One region of the Variovorax sp. GW823-FHT04F07 genome, then DNA from elsewhere that is predicted to be linked to it. Evidence: riboswitches for the same ligand, from Rfam matches in the RefSeq annotation. Region 1 holds a riboswitch; the other holds the start of a gene.
The links. Region 1 has a riboswitch for glycine ahead of gcvT (glycine cleavage system aminomethyltransferase GcvT). Riboswitches for the same ligand answer to the same signal wherever they lie in the genome.

Region 1 (3,394 bases):
TGCGCAGGATCACGCCCGGCGTGTGGGTGCCGTAGTAGCCCTGGCCGATGAAGCTCTTGAACACCTTGTTCTTCGACGCCAGCGTCTTCAGCTCGGCCAGCGCGTCGGCCTCGGTGACCGGCGCGGGCAGGCGCATCGGCCGGGCGCGGCGGATGGCCGCGGGCACGATGCCGTCGATGAGCTCCGCGCGCGTTTCCGAGCCGATCACCGGCAGCATGCGCGCCTCGTCCGCCGCATCGATGCCGATGTGGCGGGCGAGGAATTCTTCGGCGTTCTCTAGTTCTTGCAAAGAGGGAAGGGCGGGAATCGGCATGGCGGTGAAGGCTCGGGGGAGAAGGAACGAAGGTGCGAGGAAGCTGCTGTTCAGCGGATCAGGATTCGGCGGCGAACTTGTCGTAGCTGGCGGCGTCGAGCAGGGCGTCGAGCTGCGCGGGCTCGCTCAGCTTGACCTTGAAGAACCAGCCGGCGGCCAGCGGGTCGCTGTTGGCCAGCGACGGGTCGGCGCGCAGCGCTTCGTTGACTTCGGTGATCTCGCCCGACACGGGCATGAACACATCGGCGGCGGCCTTCACCGACTCGACCACACCGGCGACCTCGCCCTGCGCGAAGGTCTTGCCCACTTCAGGCAGGTCGACGAACACCACGTCGCCCAGCGCGTCCTGCGCATGCACGGTGATGCCGACGGTGGCGGCGCCGCCTTCGGCCGCCACCCATTCGTGGTCCTTGGTGTATTTGATGCTCATGAAAAAACTCCTCGTGGAAAAAATGGAATCGGGGTGCAGAGCCTAGCCGGGTCTGCGGGGTTCAGTGTCGGTCAGCCGCGGTAGTAGCGCGTCGGCACGAAGGGCATGGTCGAGACTTCCATCGGCACCGGCTTGCCGCGCACGATGGCCTGCACGCGCGTGCCGGGCTCGGCGAAGGCGGCGGCCACGTAGCCCATGGCCACGCAGCGGTCGGCCGTGGGGCCGAGCAGGCCGCTGGTGACGGCGCCGATGTCGTGGCCTTCGAGCGACTGCAGCAGCGTGCCGTCGCGCACCGGGATGCGTTCCAGTGCCACGAGGCCGACCCGCTTGCGCGTGAGCGTCTTGTGGTCGGTGTGGCCGGCCGCGCCCGAGGCGACGGCGGCCAGCTGGGCCAGCACCTTGGCCGCGCCCGGGAAGCCGCCTTCGCGCGCGCCGCCGGCGCGGCGCACTTTCTGGATCGCCCAGTTGAGCGAGGCTTCGACCGGGGTGGTGGTGGTGTCGATGTCGTTGCCGTACAGGCACAGGCCGGCTTCGAGCCGCAGCGAGTTGCGCGCGCCCAGGCCGACGGGCTTCACCTCGGGCTGTGCGAGCAGCAGGCGGGCGAGGGCGTCGGCGTCCTTGCCGGCCACCGAAATCTCGAAGCCGTCTTCGCCGGTGTAGCCGCTGCGGGTGACGAAGGCGGCGATGCCGCCGATCTGCACCGCGCCGCCGGTCATGAACACGAAGCGCTCGATGCCGGGCGACAGGCGTGCCAGCGTGGCGGCGGCCTGTGGGCCCTGCAGCGCCAGCAGCGCGTGGTCGGGCAGGGGCTGCACCTGGCAGCGCGCGCCGATCCTGGCCTGGATGTGGGCGATGTCGGCCACCTTGCAGGCGCCGTTCACGATCACGAAGAGCGAACCGTTGCCTTCGTTGAAGAACATCAGGTCGTCGAGGATGCCGCCCTCGTCGTTCAGCAGCAGGCCGTAGCGCTGCTTGCCGGCGGGCAGGTCGACCACGTCGACGGGCATCAGGGTTTCGAACGCGGCGGCGGCGTCAGGGCCGACCAGGCGCAGCTGGCCCATGTGCGAGATGTCGAACAGGCCGGCCGCGTCGCGCGTGTGCTTGTGCTCGGCCATGAGGCCGGCGGGGTACTGCACGGGCATGGAGTAGCCGGCGAAGGGCACCATGCGGGCGCCCAACTCGACGTGGAGGTCGTACAGCGGGGTCTTGAGAAGTTGGGCGTCGGAAGCGGAGGAAGCGGCCACGGGGCACTCCAAAGGGGCAGTCGAAATCCATGGCTGCAACGCCACGGGCCACCCCTGCTGTCCGCTTTACCTGAGAGATTCGCCCCACGATCGGGGTTTGCTCCTTCGGTGGGCCGCGTGCAATGCCACGGCCTCTCTCCAGCAAGGAAACGCCGGTGGTTGCCGGCGTCTTGTCAGTCCTTTTGCCTGAGCGTTCGGGGAACCCCTGCGCCTTCGGCGGCCCCGTCGCGCGGGGCTCTCTCCTGACCCGGCGAGTGTAGTGGATCGCGGGGCCGGGGCTGGCGGCTCAGTGCACGGTTTCTGCCGGCGGCAGCAGCTTGTCGATGCGCTCGCGCAGCGAGTCGGCGCGCTCGGGGCCGGCGGCCTTCTCGATCTCGGAGAGCATCAGCGCGGCGATGGTCAGCATGGCCTCGCGGTCGCGCGCCTCGCGCAGGGCGTCGCGCATCTGGTTGGCGAAGCGCGGGTCGCGGCGCACGAACATGCGTTCGCAGATGTCGAACAGGAACATGCGCGTGGTGGCCAGCGAGCGCTTGCCGTCGAAGCTGTCGGCCGAGGTGGCGACCTGGATCGGCTCGGCGGCGGGGACGGGCGTGGGGGCCGGTGCGGGCGGTGGCGCGACCGGGCGCGCGACCTGCAGGTAGCCGCGCTGCATCAGCCCCTGGATCGCCTGCTCGGCCTCGACGCGGCTGGGGAACAGCGGGCTGAAGTCGGTCAGCGAGCGCCGGCCGTCGGCCATGAGCAGCAAGGCGCGCTCACGCTGACTGAGCGTGCGCTGCCCGGCCTGGAGTTCGTCGCGTGCCTTCTCGGTCTTGGTGGGGAACATGGCGGCCACAGCTTTCGGAGGTCGAAGGCTGCAGCATCGTTGCAAGTGGTGACATCTTCGTGAACCATTTGCCTTACAGGGACAAGGGGGTGCGCGTCAGTTGCCCGCGCTCTCCTTGCGGATCAGCCAGCGCGGGCCCACGCGCTGCAGCTCGAGCGTCTTGCGGTCGGTCTCGGTGAGTGCGTCGGCGCTGTAAATCTGCCGGAACTGCGCGCTGGCCGAGGTGCCCTGGACGCTGATCACCAGCCCCTCGATGCCCACGCTGATGCGCGACTTGCCCGTGATGCGGGCGCGCCGGTCGGCCTCCCAGCGCTCGCGGGTCTGGCCGCGCGCGGGGGTGAAGTCGCTCGCGTAGGCTGCGAGGTAGCGCTCCACGTCGCGCGCGGACCAGGCGGCGGCCCAGGCGCGCACGGCGCTTTCCACTTCGGCGAGGTGGGTGACGGGATTGGTGGGATTGGTGGGATTGGCGGGGGCGGCCGCTGGTGCAACGGCTGCAACGGGCGCGGCGGCCGGCGTGGCCGCGATACCGGCGGTGGCCAGCAAGCCGGCAGCGACAAGGCTGCTGCCCTGGGCGACGATTCGGT
Region 2 (3,394 bases), on a different contig from region 1:
CTGGTCGTCGATGACCGTGAGCTTGTCGCGCTCCTTGGCCAGGCGCAGCATGGTCTTGGCGAAGTTGCCGCCGCGTGCGGCGTACACCCAGCTGGTGCGAAAGATCAGGTGCTTCGCGCAATGCTGCGCCACCAGCTGCTCGCCTTCGAGCTTGGTCTGGCCGTACACGCTGAGCGGGCCGGTCGCGTCTTCTTCTTTCCAGGGCCTAGTGCCGCTGCCGTCGAAGACGTAGTCGGTGGAGTAATGCACCATCAGCGCGCCGATCTGCTGCGCCGCCTCGGCCACCACGCCGGGCGAGGTGGCGTTGAGCTTGCGCGCGAAGTCGGGCTCGCTCTCGGCCTTGTCGACGGCGGTGTGCGCGGCGGCATTGACGATGACGTCGGGGCGCACCGCCAGCACGGTTGCAGCCAGCTGCTCGGGACGGCTGAAGTCGGCGTGGAAGTCGGTGCTGTCGAAGTCCAGTGCGACCACTTCGCCGAGCGGCGCGAGGCTGCGCTGCAGCTCCCAGCCGACCTGTCCACCTTTGCCGAGCAGCAGCAACTTCATGCGGAAGCCTTTGCAGGCGCAGCGTCGTATTGCTTCTCGACCCATTCGCGGTACGCGCCGCTTTGCACGTTGCGCACCCACTCGCCGTTGGCGAGGTACCACTGGACGGTCTTGCGGATGCCGGTGTCGAAGGTCTCGGCGGGCTTCCAGCCGAGTTCGGCCTCGAGCTTGCGTGCATCGATGGCGTAGCGACGGTCGTGGCCCGGGCGGTCCGTGACGTAGGTGATCTGCTCCTTGTACGGCTTGCCGTCGGCGCGGGGGCTCAGTTCGTCGAGCAGCGCACACACGGTGTTGACGATCTCGATGTTGGGCTTCTCGTTCCAGCCGCCGACGTTGTAGGTCTCGCCGAGCTTGCCGGCCTCGAGCACGCGGCGGATGGCGCTGCAGTGGTCCTTCACGTAGAGCCAGTCGCGCACCTGCATGCCGTCGCCGTACACGGGCAGGTTCTTGCCGGCCAGTGCGTTGACGATCATCAGCGGGATCAGCTTCTCGGGGAAGTGGAACGGGCCGTAGTTGTTCGAGCAGTTGGTGGTGACCACCGGCAGGCCGTAGGTGTGATGCCAGGCGCGCACGAGGTGGTCGCTGGCGGCCTTGCTGGCCGAGTACGGGCTGTTGGGCTCGTACTTGTTCTCTTCGGTGAAGGCCGGGTCGGTCTTGGAGAGCGAGCCGTAGACCTCGTCGGTCGACACATGCAGGAAACGGAAGGCCGCCTTCTGGTCGGCCGGCAGGGCGTTCCAGTAGCCGCGCACCGATTCGAGCAGGCGGAAGGTGCCGAGCACATTGGTCTGCACGAAGTCTTCCGGGCCGTGGATCGAACGATCCACATGCGATTCCGCGGCAAAGTTCACAACGGCACGGGGTTTGTGCTCGGCCAGCAGGCGATCGAGCAGCGCGCTGTCGCCGATGTCGCCTTGCACGAAGACATGGTTCGCGTTGCCCTTGAGCGACGCGAGGGTCTCGAGGTTGCCCGCGTAGGTCAGCTTGTCGAGGTTCACGACGGGCTCGTTGCCCTGCGCGATCCAGTCGAGCACGAAATTGGCGCCAATGAAGCCTGCGCCGCCGGTAACCAGGATCATGGAGTCCCCTGCATGTAGAAAAAAGTTTGCTTTACCAAAAATCAACATTCAATTATCCCATCGGTGTGAAGTGCCGATGTACAGGGCTTGGCCGGCTTGCGGGGCCCGCCTACAATCGCCAACAATTGCAGGAGAGCGGGCTTCCACGGAGGCCCTACCGAAGGCGCAAACTCCCATAAACGCTCAGGTCGGCCCGACGAAATTCCAGGCAACGCCCAGGAACTTCGGCAAGGGGTCAGTACTGCACTCATCGATACAGCCGTCTGGAGAGCCGCCACGCCATGTGGCGCACCGAAGGAGCAAACCCGCTGCGGGTGCAGCAGGGTGAATCTCTCAGGTACCGAGGACAGGGGGAGCGGCAACTTGGACATCGGTCGTCCGGTTGCTTGCTATTTTTTCAATAGCACTCCACGCCCGCCGTTCAAGCGCTGCAAACTCAAAGGTACTTGCAATGCGTGTGATCGTTCTTGGCGCCGGCCTGCTCGGCGTGACTTCGGCCTACTACCTCCAGCAACTCGGCCACGAGGTGACCGTGATCGACCGGCAGGCCACCCCGGCCGCCGAAACCAGCTTCGCCAACGGCGGCCAGATCTCGGTCAGCCATGCCGAACCGTGGGCCAATCCGAGCGCGCCGCTGAAGGTGCTGCAATGGCTCGGCAAGGAAGATGCGCCGCTGCTGTTTCGCATCCGCGCCGACATGCGCCAGTGGCTCTGGGGCCTGCAGTTCTTGCGCGAATGCACCCCCGCACGCACCCGCCACAACATCGAACAGATCGTTCGTCTCGGTACATACAGCCGGGAAATGTTGCAGCAATTGCGTCGAGACACGGGCCTGAACTATGACCAGCGCACGCAAGGCATCCTGCACTTCTATACGACGCAAAAAGAATTCGACGGTGCCCTCGCGCCCGCCGAGCAGATGCGTGCTCTGGGCTGCGAACGCCTGGTCATCTCGGCCGACGAGGCCATCAAGATCGAACCCGCCCTCGCCCACATCCGCCCCCAACTCGCCGGCGCCACCTACACCGCCGAAGACGAATCGGGCGACGCCAACCGCTTCGCGCGCGAACTCGTGAAGCTGGCCGAGGCGGCCGGCGTGAAGTTCCTCATGAGCCACACGGTGACCGCGCTGCGCGAAGCCGGCGGCAGCATCGACCACGTCGAGGCGACCGACAACGAAGGCCGCTTCCAGCGCATCCGCGGCGATGCCTTCGTGCTCGCGATGGGTTCGCTGAGTCCGTTGTACGCCGCGCCGCTGGGCATCCGCCTGCCGATCTACCCCGCCAAGGGCTACTCGGTGACGCTCCCCGTCAAGGACGCATCGAAGGCACACCAGGTCTCGCTCACGGACGACGAATACAAGCTGGTGTTCTCGCGCTACACGTCGGAGTCGGGCGACCGCCTGCGCATCGCCGGCACGGCCGAGCTCAACGGCTACGACCGCGACCTGAACCGCGTGCGCTGCGAAGCCATCGTGCGGCGCGTCGAAGAACTCTTCCCCGGCGCCGGCGACACCGAACGCGCGCAGTTCTGGACCGGCCTGCGTCCGGCCACGCCGAGCAACGTGCCGCTGATCGGCAAGACCAAGCTGCCGAACCTGTTCCTCAACACCGGCCACGGCACGCTCGGCTGGACGCACGCCTGCGGCTCGGGCAAGTCGATCGCGCGCATCGTGAGCGGGCTGGCGCCCGAGGTCGATTTCGCGTTCGCCGGCATGCCGGCACCCGCACCGCGCGCCGTGCAGCCCGCACTGGGCTGACACGACACGCGCC

Region 2: linked by a shared signal. The riboswitch ahead of AC1RAA_RS22225 (D-amino acid dehydrogenase) and the one ahead of gcvT (glycine cleavage system aminomethyltransferase GcvT) in region 1 are both predicted to bind glycine.

The regions. Positions count from the first base shown of each region.
Region 1 is NZ_JBXAIG010000001.1:226,157-229,550, forward strand. It holds gene gcvP (aminomethyl-transferring glycine dehydrogenase) at 1-313, opposite strand, end outside; gene gcvH (glycine cleavage system protein GcvH) at 372-743, opposite strand; gene gcvT (glycine cleavage system aminomethyltransferase GcvT) at 815-1,987, opposite strand; glycine riboswitch at 2,035-2,139, opposite strand; glycine riboswitch at 2,152-2,242, opposite strand; gene AC1RAA_RS01075 (hypothetical protein) at 2,274-2,810, opposite strand; gene AC1RAA_RS01080 (L,D-transpeptidase Cds6 family protein) at 2,907-3,394, opposite strand, start outside.
Region 2 is NZ_JBXAIG010000005.1:86,202-89,595, reverse strand. It holds gene rfbD (dTDP-4-dehydrorhamnose reductase) at 1-546, opposite strand, end outside; gene rfbB (dTDP-glucose 4,6-dehydratase) at 543-1,622, opposite strand; glycine riboswitch at 1,741-1,831, shown strand; glycine riboswitch at 1,876-1,982, shown strand; gene AC1RAA_RS22225 (D-amino acid dehydrogenase) at 2,074-3,381, shown strand.